DNA from 2 places in the Cellvibrio sp. GW822-FHT04B05 genome. Region 2 is predicted to be linked to the other one. Evidence: predicted binding sites of a transcription regulator. Region 2 holds the regulator's gene; the other holds the start of a gene.

Region 1 (9,374 bases), on a different contig from region 2:
TATCTTTTGCCTTTTCATCTGCCGAGAGCGGCTTTACTTCTGTCGGCGTTGCCGCTTGGTTAGCATAGGCCGCATCCACTTTTACCAGTCCGGTTTCAAGCGGCTTTATCTCAACAATCACTTGTTGCATACCGACCCTATCCTCATAAGAGCCCACGAACCATGCTGCGATAATTTTCCCCTTTGGAGATTCTTTTTCGCCGACCCAATAATAAGGTTTGCGATAATCATTGTAGACATCACCTCTCACCGCAACCACAGTGCCCAATGCCTTGGCTTCCTTATCTTCACCACAAGCATCCAGTGCACATGAGAAAATTGGTTTAAAGCCTAACTTTTTTGCCGCATCCACATAGTTTTCATACACTTTGAGCGATGAAACATTCTCGATCTCATAATTATGCATGTAGAGATCGCCAACAACATCGATTGGCTTAAAGACATATGGCTTCTTGCTAGCATCAACTGTAGAGGCAGGAAATGAAAAACGTTCATAGTCATACATTGCCGCCTGCTTAAGATCAGCGCCCGGATATCCGGAAAACATAGGATGGTCTTTTTTATATCCTGCATGCAGCAAACTGCTAAAACCAGCCAGTGCCATGCCTATAATAAATACGGTGCGACGAAACATAAACACTCCTCCTTCCCTTAGATGTTTTGTATCAGAATAAAAATGAAACGCCGCTCTTCGCAGCGAGAGGCTAAGCCTAATAGAAAAAACTGAATTTATGATGAATACCAATAAAAATTAGCGGATGGCATTAGAAAATTGTGGCAAGGTTCAAATAGATCGCTTCTTCGACCCTCAGGTTGGGCCACTCACAAGACGAGACAAGGTATTAAGCGATTCCTGGCAGCGCAGGCTGAGCGCAGCGATGCCCAACATTATTAGCCAGCATAAAAATCCCTAGCCAAATAATTTTTCTTAAGTCAATGCCAAACAAAAAGGCCGATTCTCTCGAATCGGCCTTTATCAACATCACTTATTCATTAAAAAATTTCTTCACCCCGTCAAACCAACTCGACTGTTTTGGCGAGTATTTCCCGCCTTTCATTGTCGTTTGGAAATCCCGCAGCAATTCTTTCTGTTTGCCGGTGAGATTGACCGGCGTCTCTACTACTACGCGACAAAGTAAATCGCCAACTCCACCACCACGTACAGGTGTTACGCCTTTGCCGCGCAATTTGAACAGTTTGCCGGTTTGGGTTTCGGCGGGAACTTTTAATTTTACGCGACCATCAAGCGTGGGCACTTCGAGTTCGCCACCGAGTGCGGCATCGACAAAATCAATAGGTACTTCGCAATACAAATCAGCACCATCGCGTTTAAAAATATTGTGCTCACGCACATGCACTTGTACATAGAGATCGCCACTTGGGCCGCCATCTGCGCCCGCTTCACCTTCGCCGGATAAACGAATGCGGTCTCCGGTATCCACGCCTGCAGGTACCTTAACAGAAAGCGTTTTCGTCTCTTCGGTGCGGCCTTGACCGTGACAGGATTTGCATGGATCAGAAATAATCGTGCCGCGCCCGCGACAGGTTGGACAGGTTTGTTGCACCGAGAAAAAGCCCTGCTGCATACGCACTTGGCCATGCCCGCCACAGGTAGTACAGGTAACGGGTTTGCTACCGGCCTTTGCACCGGAACCATCACAGGTTTTACAGCTGACCAGCGTAGGAATTTTAATTTGTACGCTGGTGCCTTTTACTGCCTCTTCCAGACTCAGTTCAAGGTTGTAACGCAAATCGGAACCGCGCGCCGGACCACCGCGACCACCACGTCCGCCACCACCAAAAATATCGCCGAATACATCGCCGAAAATATCACTGAAATTATTGAACCCGGCACCACCACCCATACCCGCTTGGCCATCTACACCGGCGTGACCATGGCGATCATAAGCAGCGCGCTTATTATCATCGGAAAGCACTTCATAGGCTTCGTTTGCTTCTTTGAATTTTTCTTCCGCATTGGGATCATCCGGATTTCTGTCCGGGTGGAATTTCATCGCCACGCGGCGATAAGCTTTTTTCAATTCTGCAGCGTCCACATCTTTTTTGACGCCGAGCACTTCGTAGTAATCACGTTTTGCCATGGTGCTACCTTAATCAATAATGAATCCCCTCCCCCTGCCAAGGGGGGAAGGCCGGGAGGGGGTTCAGGATTTACCCACCCCCACCCTGCTGGCTACGCGCCCCGCTTAAAAGGGGAGAGAGCTGTCTGAGCTGTGAAAAATCTTTGTTGCTTACATGACAAATGCGGGCAAGCCCGCATTTGTTTTTTTACTCATTAATTCATTGATGGGTATCGCTTGCGCTCCATCCATCTTATGAATTACTTATCTTCTTTTACTTCTTCGAATTCAGCATCTACTACACCGTCATCTGCCGCGTTATTGTTGCCGCCAGCTTGTTGCGTACCAGCACCTGCGTTTGCGCCTGCAGCTTGCTGTTCAGCATACAGTTTTTGCGCCAATGAACCTGAAGCTTCAGTCAACTTGGTGGTCGCTGCTTCGATCTTCGCCAAATCATCGGTTTTGGCAACATCACGCGCTTCAGTCAAGGCCGCTTCGATTGCTGATTTTTCATCTGCAGTTGCTTTATCGCCCGCCTCTTTCACCGTTTTTTCCGTTGCATGGATCAAACCTTCCAGAGTATTACGCGCGGCAACAACTTCTGCGAACTTACGGTCAGCATCAGCATTTGCTTCTGCGTCTTTTACCATTTTCTGGATTTCTTCATCGCTCAAACCGGAAGAGGCTTTGATCACGATGGATTGCTCCTTACCGGTTGCCTTATCTTTCGCGCTTACGTTCAAAATACCGTTAGCATCGATATCAAAGGTCACTTCAATTTGTGGCATACCGCGTTGTGCGGGCGGAATATCGCTCAGGTCAAAACGGCCGAGTGATTTATTTTGCGACGCCTGCTTGCGCTCACCCTGCACAACGTGAATAGTTACTGCTGTTTGGTTGTCATCCGCAGTCGAGAAAATTTGCGATTTCTTGGTAGGAATCGTAGTGTTTTTATCGATCAACGGCGTCGCAACGCCACCCATGGTTTCAATACCGAGAGTCAACGGAGTTACGTCCAACAGCAATACGTTAGTCGTATCGCCCGACAATACCGAACCCTGAATTGCCGCACCGATCGCTACAGCTTCGTCCGGGTTTACATCTTTACGCGCTTCTTTACCGAAGAAATCAGCAACGGCTTTTTGCACCAGTGGCATACGGGTTTGACCGCCCACCAGAATCACATCGTCGATTTCACTCAGTGATTTACCCGAATCTTTAATTGCTTGCTTTACTGGTTCCATAGAGCGATTTACCAACTCTTCAACCAATGATTCAAGTTTGGCGCGCGTCAGTTTTACCACCAGGTGTTTTGGACCCGTTGCATCGGCAGTGATGTACGGCAAGTTCACTTCAGTTTGCTGGCTGGTAGACAATTCGATCTTGGCCTTCTCTGCCGCTTCTTTTAAGCGCTGCAATGCCAGTGGATCGTTGTGCAGATCAATGCCGGTATCTTTCTTAAACGTTTCCGCCAGGAATTCAATCAAGCGCATATCAAAGTCTTCACCACCGAGGAAAGTATCACCATTGGTTGAAAGCACTTCGAACTGATGCTCACCATCAACGTCTGCAATTTCGATAATCGAAATATCGAAGGTACCACCACCCAAGTCGTAGACCGCGATAGTGCGGTCGCCTACGCCTTTATCCAAACCGTATGCCAATGCAGCGGCAGTTGGTTCGTTGATAATACGTTTTACATCCAGACCCGCAATACGGCCGGCATCTTTGGTTGCTTGACGCTGTGAATCGTTGAAGTAAGCCGGCACGGTAATGACCGCTTCGGTTACTGTCTCGCCGAGATAATCTTCAGCGGTCTTCTTCATTTTCTTTAATACTTCAGCAGAAATTTGTGGCGGTGCTTTTTTATCGCCCTTCACTTCCACCCAGGCATCGCCGTTATCGGCAGCAACAATTTTGTAAGGCACCATGGAGATGTCTTTTTGCACAACATCATCTTTGAATTTACGGCCAATCAAACGCTTTACCGCATACAAAGTATTGTGCGGGTTAGTAACGGATTGACGCTTGGCTGATTGACCAACCAGAATTTCATCGTCGTTAGTGAATGCAATAATTGACGGCGTAGTGCGATCGCCTTCGGCGTTTTCGATCACTTTTGGTTTGCCGCCTTCCAATACAGATACGCAAGAGTTGGTGGTACCCAAATCGATGCCGATAATTTTGCCCATGGTGCTGCTCCTAAAAAATGCTATTTGTTGCTGGGTGCAAATTGATAATTCACTTGCACTGACTTTTCGGTTTCTTGCCTCAGTTGCCGCAGATCGTCGAAGATTTGCGTTTTGTTGGCAGTTGTTTTCTATATTGGCGCGCGGGAAATTAATTCAAGTCCAACGCACCAAAAATCCTCACATTCTCGATGATTTCCAATGACCATCAAGGTGCCTTGGAAACCACTACCATCGCCGGGCGAACCAAGCGGCCGTGCAAGGTGTAACCTTTTTGGAAGCAGTTGAGCACGGTATTGGGTTCCACATCAGGATTGGGCACTGCAGATACCGCTTGATGTAAATTCGGATCAAATGGCTCGCCTTCCGGACTAACGGCAACCACTTGATAACGCGCCAATGCATCAACAAACGATTTATGAGTTAGTTGGATACCTTCAACGACTGCAGCGAATGCTTCATTGCTGGTGTCGATTGCGGCAAGTGCGCGCTCCAGGTTATCCACTACCGGCAGCAAATCATTGACCATCTTTTCCAAACCGAACTTGTGGGCTTTCTCCACATCCTGCTCGGCGCGACGGCGGGCATTCTGTGCCTCGGCTTGCGAGCGCAGCGATTGCTCTTTGGCAGACTCATAAGCAGTCGCCAAGGTCGCTAATTGCGCCTGCAGCGCGTCAAGGCTCGGCTCGTTAACTGGCTGGGACTGCTCGGTCGCTTCCTCTGCCGGGTTTTGCGGTTCGCCGGTGTTTTGAATATCGGTATAGTCTTGGGTGGACACTGTTTTCTCCAATCGCAGGTTGGGCGGACGCCAGAAACAACATGGGTCCGCTTGAATTACTGTGGGGCCTATATGGGGCTGGGACGGGGGGATTCAAGTTTTTATCACCAAAGTTTTTGCCGGCAGCGACCAATAATCCTGTATGTGGTCGATTTCCTGTAAAGCCGGGTCAGACGTTCGTGTCATTTTTTCCTGTCAAATACAAATCAATCCATGAGTTCAAAAAAATCTCCCGCAAAAAATGCCCTTATCAAGGGCATTTATGATGATTTTTGCGCCAAAATAGTGAATCTGCGTCACATATACTCCCTTGGCATAAAAGCCTTAAAACCTTGCTCAAATACTCTTAAATACCATTTGACAACGTTGTCCACTGCACCTATGGTCATAACTCAAATGTCTATAACTTAGCCACTCCCAGGGGGCACAATGTCACTGCGCGTCAAAATCTGGATCATATCCGCCCAAATCCTAATCGGCTTACTGGGAATTATGCTGATTGGCCTATTCACTGTTCGCTATTCCAGCAATCAGGATAACGCTGCCCGGGTAGAGCAATTACTTAACAGTACCTACGCCACTGTAATCCAGATGGAACAAATGGCCGCACGTGGCGAAATGGATGATGAAACGGCGAAAAAGATCGCCACCACACTGCTGCGCAATAACATTTATCACAAATCGGAATATGTTTACGTCGCCGATGAGAAGCTGAACTTTGTGGCGGCACCACTCGACCCGGAGATCCACGGCACCAGCTTCCACGAATTTAAAGATGGCAATGGCAAGAGCGTAGGAGAAATTCTGCAAAAAGCGGTAGAGAAAGCCCAAGGCGAAACTGCACGCTACAATTGGACCCAAAAACAAGCGGATGGCTCGATTGAAGACAAACTTTCCATCGCCAAGCTTTCGCCGCGCTGGAAATGGGTGGTGGGAACCGGAATCGGTTTTAACGAGGTCAATGCGCGCTTTTGGGAAACTGCCAAGTGGCAGTTGACAATTTGCCTGCTGGTGATGCTGGTCATTGTAGGTCCGGTAGTTATATTCGCACGCAAACTGGATCGCGGCCTGGGCGCCGAGCTTTCAGAAGTGCTTACCCTGGTGCGGGCGGTAGCGGGCGGCGACCTGACCGAACGCAGCTCCCATCAAGCGCCGGAAGACAGCATATATGGATCGGTCGTGCGCATGCGCCATGCATTGCGTGAAGTCATTAGCGGCATCTCGCAAATGGTAGCGCGCCTGCATTCCATCAGCGATGATATTGTCCACAAAGCCGAAACCAGCACCGCCATGGCGGAAGACCAAAGCGTCAACACCATTAAAATTGCCTCGTCTGCCGAAGAATTCAACATGCAAACCAAGGATGCAATGCAGCAGGCCAAAATCGCCACCAACCAAACCGATCATGCATCCAAGACCGCAACCCAGGGCCAGAAAATGATTTCGAATGCGGTCAAAAGCTTTGTTGAGATCGACAACAGCGTGGTGCAAACCCAAGGCAGCATTGATGATCTGGCCGGCCGGATTAACAGTATTTCAGCCGTAATTTCCGTGATCAGCGAAGTCGCCAACCAAACCAACTTGCTCGCGCTGAATGCCGCCATCGAGGCAGCGCGGGCCGGTGAGCAAGGGCGCGGATTTGCGGTAGTCGCCGATGAAGTGCGCCAGCTTGCGCAGCGTACAACTCAAGCGACAACGGAAATTAGCGAGACTATTACCGCCGTGCAAAGCTCCAGCCGCGTCGCCAAGCAAAATATGGATGACATGGTGATCCAGTTGAAAGAGGGCATCGGCCAAACCCGTCAGGGCGGCGAGATTGTCGAGAGCGTGCGCAGCGAGACCGATGAAGTTGCCAAAATGGTGGCGCACATCGGTAACTCCCTGATCGAACACGTACAGGCGAGCAGCTTGATTCTGGAATACGTCAGTCACGTTGAACAGTCATCGTTGGGGACGAAAGATGCCGCACGCGGAACCTTGTTGGCATCGCAGCAAATCCGCGATGCCTCCGACGAGCTCAGCCGTCGCCTGGAAGGTTTCCGCCTGTAACCGCAACATGTACAACTGAGCAGGTGACTTGCCACTCACTCAGCAAATACTGTATAAATAGCCAGACACCTACTACACCAGTGTCTGGCTTTTTTATTGCTGCAACGCTTGCGAGGCGCCCATGCTCACTCACCTGAATATCCAAAATTTTACCTTGGTAGATCGTCTCGATCTGGATATCAAACCCGGTATGACCGTGATTACCGGTGAGACAGGGGCGGGCAAATCGATTGTGCTCGACGCGCTTGCACTAACACTGGGCGATCGCGCCGAGGCCGACCGGGTGCGCACTGGTGCAAGCCGCGCCGATATCACCGCTACCTTCGATACCAGCGCCATTCCCGGTGCCCAGGAATGGCTGCTCAATATGGATTTGCAGCAACCGGATCAGCCGCAGGAATGCCTGCTGCGCCGCCTGATCAATAACGAAGGTAAATCCAAATCCTATATCAATGGCCAGCCGGTCACCTTGCAGCAACTGCGTATTTTGGGTGAGATGCTGATTGATATTCACAGCCAGCATGAACATCAATCGCTATTGATCAAAGATACCCATCGCCGGCTGATCGACGAATTTGCCGGACAAACCGAGCTTGCCAAACAAGTGCGCCTTGCCTTTCGCGAGTGGCAGAGCCGCCTCGAACACTTTATCCACCTGCGCGATAACGCCGCTGATATAAGCGCGCGCTTCCAACTGCTCAGCTATCAATTTAACGAGTTGGAGCAACTGGGTTTGCAACCAGGTGAATTAACCAGGCTGGAAGCCGAACAGCGCAGCCTTGCCAATGCCGAAGAAATTTTGCACGGCAGCCAGCAACTGGCCGCCTTTTGTGGGGACGATGAACAGGGCTTGAGTGTCAATCTGCATCGCGCTTTGCATATATTGCGCAGCCTGCCGGAAAAATCAGCCGCCTTGCAGACCGCAGAAGAACTGCTGACCAGCGCGCAGATTCAAGTCGAAGAAGCGCAGCACGAAATTGATCGCCATATCGACAGTTTTAATCTCGATCCGGCGCGTTTGGCCATTGTCGAAGATCGCCTCTCGGCCATTTACGACCTTGCGCGCAAGCACCGTATCCAACCGGAAGAGTTGCCGGCATTTATCGAAAAACTGAGTGCGGAACTGGAGCAATTACAGGGCGGTGACGGCAAGCTCGACCAACTCGCACAGCAAGTTGCGCAAGCGGAAAAAGCCTATCGCCAGCTTGCAGAGCAATTGTCGGCCAAACGCAGCAAAGCGGGTACCAGCCTCGCCAGGCAAGTAAATGAACAGCTCAAATTATTGGCGATGACCAATGCCAACCTTAGTGTCAGCCTGCTGCCGCTCACTGATAAACCCGGACCCAACGGACTGGAAGACGTGGAATTTTTAATCAGTACCAATCCCGGCCAGGCGCCGCGCCCACTCGCCAAAATTGCATCGGGCGGGGAATTATCGCGCATCAGTTTGGCAATTCAGGTGATCACCGCAAAAACCTCGGCCACACCAACCCTGGTATTTGATGAAGTGGATGTTGGTATTGGCGGCGCGACTGGCGATGTGGTCGGCCAACTCTTGCGGCAATTGGGCGAACGCGGGCAGGTCATTTGTGTGACCCATCTGGCGCAGGTGGCAAGCAAAGGCCACCAGCACTTGCAAGTGGTAAAGACCGCGAGCAAAAAGAGCGCAGAGTCTACGCTGGTAGAACTGACCGGTGAGGGCAAGGTAGAGGAGATTGCACGGATGTTGGGTGGCCTGAAAATTACTGACCAATCGCTGGCCCATGCGCGGGAGATGCTGGAGCTTTAACTCTAACTCTCGCCCGCAAACTCGCAAAATAAAAAGGGCGCGATAATCGCGCCCTCATGCGGTAGAACAAATCAACGTTTTTTCGTACAGCACTACTGTTTACCGCATCCAACACTGGCTTTTCTCTTGCACTAATGTTTCTTTCTTACATACAACACTAAACTGTGATCCGTAAGCTCGAAGCCATACTCTGCAACAATACGTTTTTGCAAGGCTTCAATTTCATCATTATGGAACTCAATGATGGTGCCGGAATCTATATCGACCATGTGATCATGATGCTCACCGCGCGCCACCTCAAATACCGAATGGCCGCCATCGAAATTGTGTCTCACTACCAAACCGGCGGTCTCAAATTGGGTTAATACCCGATATACAGTCGCCAAGCCGACATCGTCACCCTGTTCCATCAGCGCCTTATAAACATCTTCTGCGCTCATGTGATGCTTTTCAGAGGACTCAAGCATTTGCAAAATTTTCACACGTGG
Region 2 (9,374 bases):
CTGCCGCCATTGGACAATATTCGCGAGGTGAGTAAGGTAATCGCCAAAATAGTTATTCTGCAAGCAATTGAGGATGGCGTGGCGCTTCCTATACCGCTGGAATTAATTGACGAAAAGATTGAGAAGAATTTTTGGCAACCGGAATACCGAGAATATCGCCGCACGTCGTTTTAGTGATGTGATCCAGGTTGCTCCAATTGCTATTATTTTGTGCAATTTACCCTAACTATTTGTATATGCTAGGCTTCGAGGAGGGAAGTTTGTACTCTGGCAAAATTGTGAAATCAGAGTTAGTACAAATAGTTCGCGAAGAGGGTCGAAATTCGCTGAATAAAAGAGTGACAACTGGTCAGATTGACCATAAAATCGCCGCCCAATTAAAATTTGATGACTTTGACGCCATTGTTGCTATCGTTTCTTTAAAACCTGATGCAGAATACGCAAAGGTGAAGGAACGAGCCCTATTGGTTGGAGGTATTTTTAGCATTGACTGCTTTAGTTTTACCTGTAATCAAGATGGTTTTGGCATTGGAGGGTGAAAGTTTGTCCTATACTAATGTTGTATTTGATGCCAGGATCAGGGCAGTTTGTACGAGACGCGTAGAGGCGGTGTTTCAACTGCTCCTACAGTACAGAAGCAAACAGTACAGAAGCAAAAATTTTGCAAAGTATGCTCAACCTTAACCCAATTTATAGCTTTTTAATCGACCTGAGTTGTTCGATAAAGGACTAAAACATGGATTTTCTTTCTGCACAGAAATACCTTTTAACCAAGCACCAAGCCAAAGAGATGTTTCCCTCTGGCCCCGATATGGCAGTTTACAAAGTTTGCCATAAAATGTTTGCAACCCTGACTGCGGAAGGTGGTGTTCCACGTGTCAGTCTGAAATGCGATCCTGATCTTGCTTTGCAGTTGCGTGAGCAATATCCTGCTGTGCGTCCTGGTTTCCAAATGAACAAGAAGCATTGGAATACCATTATTTTGGATAGTTCTGTTCCTACTGAGCAGATCCAGCGGATGATTGACCACTCCTACCAATTGATTGTGGACAATTTACCGACCGCCGAGCGCGACCAATTAATCGCTTCCAAAAAATAATCCCCTGTTATTGGCACTGGGCATGAGCCCAGTGTTTTTCTCGTTTAGGTACCAAGCATGTCGAATGACTCACCTGGTATAAACTTTCTGTCGACTGCTGGCAAATTCGTAGTTTCCGATGTATCTACTTCTTCACTGGATGCAAGTGAACGACTCAAACTGCTGCGAGAGGCTTTTGGTTTGTCCCAGCGTGAACTTGCCAAGCGGGCGGGGGTAACTAACAGCAGTATCTCGATGATAGAGCAAGGGCAGGTTAGCCCTAGCATCCAATCACTCTCACGTATTCTTGCAGCGTTTCCCATTAGTCTTGCAGACTTTTTTGGCTTTGATCCTTCGGCGGCCTCGCATATATATCGTTCCGGTAATCTGCAACTGATTGCTAATGAAACCGGGTTAAAAATGCAATCTTTTGGCCCTCTTGTTTCACAACTTGATGCTCGAATCGAGAGTCTTCCTCCCAGACAAGGGCTAGGGTTCGGTTTGTCGGCTTCAGATATATGCGGTTTGATACTGGAGGGCGAGGCTCAGCTGGTGCTGCTCAGCGGTATTGAGGATTTACGCGTGGGTGATGGTTTTTATATCCCGACAAAGCAACCTTACCAATTATCCAATGTCTCTGAAACGGAATGCAGATTATTTCGTTGTTCGCTTTTTGTGCATAAGGTGTAATTCGCGCAAAATTTTGTGCGTTATAACCCGGCTGCCTGCACTCCTGTAAGGCAAGTCTGCGCTGGCCTGCTACACTCAAATCCAGATTTTCCCTCCTCGTTCCTTATTAGAAAGAGAGATTAATTATGTTTCAAGGACAAGCCCTAAAGGTTTCTTTGCTGCCTGATGGCATCGCTGAATTAACCTTTGATCTGCAAGGCGAATCGGTGAACAAATTCAGTTTGCTCGTCGTTTCTGAACTCCAGCAAGTACTCGATCTACTCGAAAAAGCAAAAGATGTTCGGGGATTGTTGGTCAAAAGCGCTAAAGATGTCTTTATTGTGGGCGCCGATATTATGGAGTTTGGTGCCGTATTCGCTGCTGGCCCTGAACAGATCACGGGCCATTTAGCCACCAATAATCGCAACTTTTGCCGTCTCGAAGATTTACCCTTTCCTACGGTCGTAGCGATTAACGGATTTGCGCTGGGCGGTGGTTTGGAATTTTGTTTGTCCTGCGATTACCGGATTGCCAGTACTGCGGCCAAAGTTGGCTTGCCAGAAACTAAATTAGGCATTATTCCAGGGTGGGGAGGCACTGTTCGCCTGCCCCGTGTTGCCGGACTTGATACTGCGGTTGAATGGATCGCGGCCGGCAAAGAAAATGATGCAGAAACTGCATTAACTGCCAGAGTAGTTGATGCTGTTGTTGAGCCTGCAAAATTAATTGATGCTGCACTGAATTGTTTACAGCAATGCATCAGTGGCAAGTTTGATTATCAAGCGCGCCGTACGCAGAAAAAATCGCCACTCAAATTAAATTTCATTGAGTCTATGATGGCTTTCGAAACATCAAAAGCATTTGTGGGTGCACAAGCCGGGCGCAATTATCCTGCTCCGGTAACAGCAATTAAATCCATGCAAAAGGCTGCCGACAAAGGCCGCGATGAAGCATTGCAAATCGAAGCGGAAGGGTTTGCAAAAATGGCGCAAACTCCTGTTGCCCAATCCTTGGTTGGTATTTTTATCAACGAGCAAATTCTGGGTAAAAAAGCCAAAGGGTGGGAGAAAAAAGCCGACAAGAAAATCGCGCGTGCTGCAGTATTGGGTGCAGGAATTATGGGCGGTGGTATTGCTTATCAATCGGCGTTGAAAGGTGTGCCGATTAAAATGAAAGACATTGCCCAGCAGGGAATTGATCTTGGTTTATCGGAGGCGAATAAATTATTAAGCAAACGTGTTGAGCGTAAAAAATTAACCGCAACCGAAATGGGCAATGTATTAAACCGTATTGAGCCCGCATTAACTTACGATGGTTTTGAGCAGGTAGATATCGTTGTCGAAGCCGTAGTTGAAAATCCTAAAGTGAAAAAAGCTGTATTAGCAGAGGCAGAAACAAAAGTCAGTAGCGATACGGTACTCGCATCAAATACGTCGACTATTTCCATTACCTATCTTGCCGAAGGTTTGGCGCGCCCGGAAAATTTCTGCGGCATGCACTTTTTTAATCCGGTACACATGATGCCGTTGGTGGAGGTGATTCGTGGAGAAAAGACCTCAGACAACGCTGTCGCTCGCACGGTAGCTTATGCAAATGCGATGGGTAAAAAGCCTATTGTCGTAAGAGATTGTCCCGGGTTTTTAGTGAACCGTGTGTTATTCCCTTATCTGGCTGGTTTTGCGTTACTGGTGCGTGATGGTGTTGATTTCCAGCGTATCGACAAATTAATGGAGACGTGGGGCTGGCCAATGGGGCCTGCTTATTTGTTGGATGTGGTTGGCATTGACACAGCAGTCCACGCAGAAAAAGTGATGGCCAATGGTTTCCCTGATCGTATGCAGCGCGATTTCACATCTTGCACTGATGCATTATTTGCCGCTGGTCGTCTCGGTCAGAAAAATGAAAAAGGTTTTTACAATTACGAGTTGGATAAAAAGGGTAAGCAGGTAAAAGTTGCCGCTGCTGAAGCGGCTGATATTCTCGCGCCTACTGTCCAGGGCTCAATTGAAATCAGCGATGAAGATATTATTGCACGCATGATGATACCCATGGCGACTGAGCTTACTCGCTGCCTTGATGAAGGCATTGTGGAAACTGCTGCGGAAGCTGATATGGCATTGGTTTATGGGACAGGTTTTCCTCCGTTCCGTGGTGGTGTATTCCGTTGGATTGATTTTATCGGCGCACAAACCTTTTGCGATATGGCCGCGAAATTCACTGCCCTCGGCGCGCTTTACCAAGTGCCGGAAAGCCTCAAAGCCAAAGTGGCTAACAACCAAAAATTTTACGGCTAAGGAGTCATAAGAATGAGCTTACAACCACGCGACGCCGTTATAGTTGATTACGCCCGCAGCGCCATGGGGCGCTCTAAAAATGGTTGCTTCCGCCATGTGCGTGCTGATGATATTTCAGCTGCGATTATCAAAGGCCTGTTGGCGCGCAATCCAAAACTTGATCCGAATACCATTGATGATTTGCTCTGGGGTTGTGTAATGCAGCGTGAAGAGCAGGCGTTTAATGTAGCGCGCAATATTTTATTGTTAGCGGGTTTGCCTCATACAATTCCCGCCCAAACTATCAATCGCCTATGTGGCTCCTCAATGTCGGCCTTACATACAGCAACGGTGAATATTCGTGCCGGGCAAGGTGATGTTTATCTGATTGGCGGTGTTGAGCATATGGGGCATTTGCCGATGTATGAATCAATTAATATCAACCCGTTGTTGGGTTTATCTGTCGCTAAGGCGGCGGGTAATATGGGCATGACTGCTGAGTACCTTGCACTCCTCCATGGAATCAATCGCCAGCAGATGGATGAGTTCGGTGCTCGTTCTCATCAGCTCGCTGCAAAGGCTCGTGAATCAGGTAAGTTTGCGCGCGAGATCATTGCGGTTGATGGACATAACAGTGACGGTTTTTTGATCTCTGTTGATCAGGATGAAACCATTCGCCCGGAAACGACGGTTGAAGCGCTGGCCAAATTGCCGCCGGTGTTTGATCCTAAAAATGGCCAGGTAACCGCAGGTACTTCATCGCAGCTAAGTGATGGTGCATCGGTAATGTTGGTGATGTCTGCCGAGCGCGCAAAATCCTTGGGACTAAAACCTATCGCCAAAGTAGTTTCTCTTGGCTTGGCGGGCGTTGATCCTTCGATTATGGGGTATGGCCCGGTGCCTTCTACGGAAAAGGCGTTGAAGGCGGCCAACCTGGCTATTGATGATATTGATGCGGTGGAGCTCAATGAAGCCTTTGCTGCGCAGGCGTTGCCGGTATTGAAAGACCTTAAGCTGTTGGATGTTATGAACGATAAAGTGAATGTTCATGGCGGCGCTATCGCTCTTGGACATCCATTTGGTTGTTCTGGGACGCGTATTACCGGCTCACTGTTGACGGTGATGCAAGACCGCGATTTGAGCTTGGGTGTGTCCACTATGTGTATTGGCCTGGGGCAGGGTATTACAACGATATTGGAGCGTTTGAATTAATCCAGGCTCCAATGCAACTCAATCAATAAAGGGTCAACTTGGGTTGGCCCTTTGTTTTTTTGGGTTACAAAATCATGCAAAAAATCCCGACCAACTTCTCCGGGAGGCTCTGTTAAACTGCGCGTTAATATTGAAAGGCCGGAAAACAAGCATTGATCCATTACTACACTGACAAAACCACTACCGCAGAGCTGCTAATTGAGCAATCAATACAGCATTTACGAGCTGCTACAAATGCTGGTTATCAGGAGCAACAGCTCATTATTCATTTCACCCATACCCAATATTATTTCCCAAGGCAGCCCACATTGGATTTGCTAGGGCTGATCCAGTTACGTCTTGATCATAATTCTGCACCGGTGATTGAAGGTTGTATTGCCATTTGCACACCTGAACTATTGGCGCAGATACAATCACTTACAAATACTGACGGTGCACTTAAAAGATATTCACAGGCTCACTCGCTACCTTGGTTGGTAATGTCAGAACCATGGTTGCTCGCACCTATTTATATTCCGAAGCCGTGGGGGCAAGAGATTTGGTACACGGGAATTGAAAGCCGCGGTCAGGCTGAGGTGGTTGGTGATGCAGGTAATATACCTTTACCTTGGCTATTGGAACTAATGCCTCGCCGACTCGGATTAAAAGATAGTCATCAGCTAATTTTACTTAAGGTGCTTGATCCTCTAGCCGATGAAATTTATGGCGATCTGTACTTCGAGCTACATCAGGAAAAGCAAGAAGTCTATGTTGTAACCCATATCAACCAACAGGCATGGCCCGAAGGGGTTGGTGCTATCCAATTGGGCTTCTCTGGAGCAAAGCGTCAGCTTTTCAACAACGATAAAGAGTTCAGGCAGGCTTACCTGTCAGCGGTTAAAGAATATGAGCAGGTACGGCGTGCGCTGGATAAAAAGCTGGATGACAAAAAAATCGATGCAGGACTTGATCCCAATGAAGCGGTAGGGACTGCTCAATTAATAAGTTGGATTAACGGGTTATCACAATCTATTGAAAATAAAGAACTATTTTGCAAAGAGGGGGTGTTACGTGGAGCAATGGATAGCTTTATTGCGAAATATCCTCTGGTTGTCGGTGATGTTGTGACCGTTCCCAAATTAGTGCCCCACGCATTACAACATGGGGTTAGGGTAGTCGAGTTCCAGACTCCCGTTTATGAGCGGAAAATTCTAAGCTTTGCCCAGAAGGTTTTGACCCAGGAACATTGGGATACTGAGGATGCGCTTGAACTGGTTGATATGGGCTTTTCCATGCTTCAACCATCCGAGACTCTGGATGTAACAGAGCAGATGAGGGTAGAGCGTATAGTCAATTTTGATGACTTTGAAGTTCAGCGCATTCAGTTGGATGGTGACTATCTATTAACCAGTGATGAGTACGCAATTGTGATAGTGGTACAAGGACATCTGGATTTACATGGCGTTGGCACTGCTGGTGGATACCAGGCTGGGCAAGCGTTATTTATACCGCGAACAGAGCAGGGATGGTTAGTCTACGGCTCAGATTCCTGTATCTTTCTTATTGCTTCACCGCATTAATCCCGGAGTGTAGCAAATAGGTTTTAGATTAATTGGGTGTTAGAATACGCGTCCGTTTCACACTGAGGTACCTATGTCATCTTTCTATGAAATTATTGAGCTGTTGAATGGCGACGTTGCGTTGGCGCGTGCTGACGATGAAAGCAATGAGCCTCTGGTGACAATCCGTTTTTCACAAGAATCGCTGGCTTTCCTGGGGGAAGAAAAGTTTCTGGTCGCTAAAGCAATGATTGAGGCAGGAATGGAAGCTGCAGGTGATATTGCGGACCAACAGGCAGAAGCCATGTTGGACGATTTGGTAGAGGAGTTAAGTGATACTGAGAAGTTGATGCTGCACTAATAGGAAAGGGTATACCGCTTCATAACACAATTGATTCTTTGAATCTACAAAAAACCTACAAACGCTTTCTTTGCCTCCCTGCATTATTCCGATCCTCCAAGCAAGCTTGTCCTGCAAAAATCCTGTAACTAAAAACACTCAGCGAACCCGCAACAATAATCCTTGGCAAGAACCGGTCTTGGCTGCCAGTTCAAGTTGAGCTAGTTCTTTATCGGTCAATTTTCCAGGGCTTGATATCACTGTATGGCTATTGCCAGCCGACAATGCTTCCCAGGTAATCCACAGCAATGTTTGCGGATTTTGGCAGTGAATTACCCGAATATAACGCGTATTAACGCCGTAGGATTCAAGTAGCTCACGGCTGATATTGTGTGGTGCTATCCAGGTAATCCAGCGATCGCTACATGCATTGCTGAGGAAGGCAATCATAGGCAAAAGCAATGCGACTTGTTCGGGTGAATCACTGGTTAGTACCAGCTCGGTTACGCCGCTCGCAGGTTGCTGGCGGGCTGTACTGGTTGGCGGTATTACACGGGCAAGATTAGTCACGACGAATCACTCCTACACTAAGACCTTCAATACTGAATTCCTGATCACGCATATCAACCTGAATCACATCGAACTCGGGATTTTCCGGCCAGAGTTCAACTTGTGGTTTGTTGCTGACTCGCTTGAAGCGTTTTACGGTTACTTCTTCGCCTATACGTGCAACAACAATTTGTCCGTTTCTAACCTGGTCAGTTTTATGAACTGCCAGTAAGTCACCATCAAGAATGCCCGCATCTTTCATGCTCATACCGTGTACACGCAGGAAAAAATCGGCACTGGGAGAGAAAAAGCTTTGGGGAATGTTGCAGTAGTCTTCAATATGCTCTTGCGCGAGTATCGGATTGCCAGCGGCAACGCGACCGATAATAGGAATACCTGATTGCACATCGGGCAGTTTTATTCCGCGAGAAGCACCCGGAATAATTTCGATGGCCCCTTTACGTGCAAGTGCTTTGATATGTTCTTCGGCGGCATTGGCTGACTTAAAGCCGAGAATGCGGGCGATCTCAGCACGCGTCGGCGGATAACCGGTTTCTTCCGCATACTGGCGAATAAGTTGTAGTACCTGTTCCTGGCGCGGCGTTAAGTCAGACATGATGCACTCCTGAATCTGTTTATTTGTACAGTGGTTGTGATTATATACAGTAATTCGGGTTGTGCAATAGTTTTTCAATCTGGTGGTTATTTCACCCTGCCATAGTAGATGCCCTGCAATACCGCATTGGATTGAGTCCGAATCCATAAGGTCAATCCGTCATGCATTCCAGTCCCTCATTTTGCAAACGCAAATATCTGCTGTTGTCCGGCAAGAGGCGATGATTCTGTAACTTGCAGTTTTTAATCCATGAGCAATATAAAACCCTATGCCTGTTGAGGTGTCGGTTATAAGGATAGTTTTTTGCATTATTGCCGGATTCTGGTTAAAGGTTTTTGGGTTTATGCCGTTAGCTTATACGGTCACTGATTATTCAGTATGAGCCGTCAACAGCAATGCAAAATTCAAACAATTTGTGGTGATTTATGAATGCTTATTCTGCCGTACAAAATTATTCCAGCGTAAAAGTTCACTCTGGTGTTGAAACTGCGTCACCTCATCGTTTAATTCAAATGTTGTTTGAAGGTGCATTGGAGCGTATTGCCCAAGCTAAAGGCGCCATGGCGCAAAACCAAATCGCCCGCAAAGGGGAATTGATTAGCAAAGCGGTCGCTATTGTCGGCGGATTGCAAGGCAGTTTGAATGACAATGAAGGTGGCGCGCTCGCAGCCAATCTTGATGGGCTTTATGACTACATCATTCGTCGTTTGACTCAAGCCAACTACGAGAATAATCCAGACTATCTTGACGAATGCGGGCGCTTGCTAGGCGAGATAAAAACCGCTTGGGATGCAATCGGCAATCAGGTGTAGAGAGGGTTATCATGGCAATTTATCTGGTACCAGCACCCGACTATCGTGGCGAGGCTGGTGTAATGGCAATGCGCAATTTGCAGCGTGAGTTGAGCAAGGCGCTGCATGTGGAAGACTGGGAACGCGTCCGCCACCTTGATCGTATTTGCGTGCTGTTAATCGATAAGGTAATCACTGCAAATCGCGATGATAAGTCCACCCTGGTCTGCGCCTTGAGTGAATTAAAAGGTGTGTATGCGGGCTTGATCGCACAATGCCAGCGTGAGGTAACCTTTCTTCAGGCGACC

What was found. The regulator LexA, encoded in region 2, represses DNA repair genes until DNA is damaged. The targets are predictions, from matches to a motif close to ACTGTNTNTANANACAGT.
Region 1: the regulator LexA is predicted to act here: its motif matches at 7,146-7,163, upstream of recN (DNA repair protein RecN).

What each region holds. Positions count from the first base shown of each region.
Region 1 is NZ_JBXAMU010000003.1:384,317-393,690, reverse strand. It holds gene AC1RJL_RS11600 (OmpA family protein) at 1-634, opposite strand, end outside; gene dnaJ (molecular chaperone DnaJ) at 987-2,102, opposite strand; gene dnaK (molecular chaperone DnaK) at 2,342-4,273, opposite strand; gene grpE (nucleotide exchange factor GrpE) at 4,479-5,048, opposite strand; gene AC1RJL_RS11580 (methyl-accepting chemotaxis protein) at 5,478-7,097, shown strand; gene recN (DNA repair protein RecN) at 7,219-8,886, shown strand; gene fur (ferric iron uptake transcriptional regulator) at 9,018-9,374, opposite strand, start outside.
Region 2 is NZ_JBXAMU010000005.1:59,954-69,327, forward strand. It holds gene AC1RJL_RS16050 (NAD-dependent malic enzyme) at 1-174, shown strand, start outside; gene AC1RJL_RS16055 (hypothetical protein) at 261-539, shown strand; gene AC1RJL_RS16060 (MmcQ/YjbR family DNA-binding protein) at 737-1,099, shown strand; gene AC1RJL_RS16065 (helix-turn-helix domain-containing protein) at 1,157-1,768, shown strand; gene fadB (fatty acid oxidation complex subunit alpha FadB) at 1,891-4,041, shown strand; gene fadA (acetyl-CoA C-acyltransferase FadA) at 4,054-5,232, shown strand; gene AC1RJL_RS16080 (hypothetical protein) at 5,385-6,791, shown strand; gene AC1RJL_RS16085 (hypothetical protein) at 6,865-7,131, shown strand; gene AC1RJL_RS16090 (cell division inhibitor SulA) at 7,270-7,680, opposite strand; gene lexA (transcriptional repressor LexA) at 7,673-8,275, opposite strand; gene fliS (flagellar export chaperone FliS) at 8,701-9,087, shown strand; gene AC1RJL_RS16105 (hypothetical protein) at 9,099-9,374, shown strand, end outside.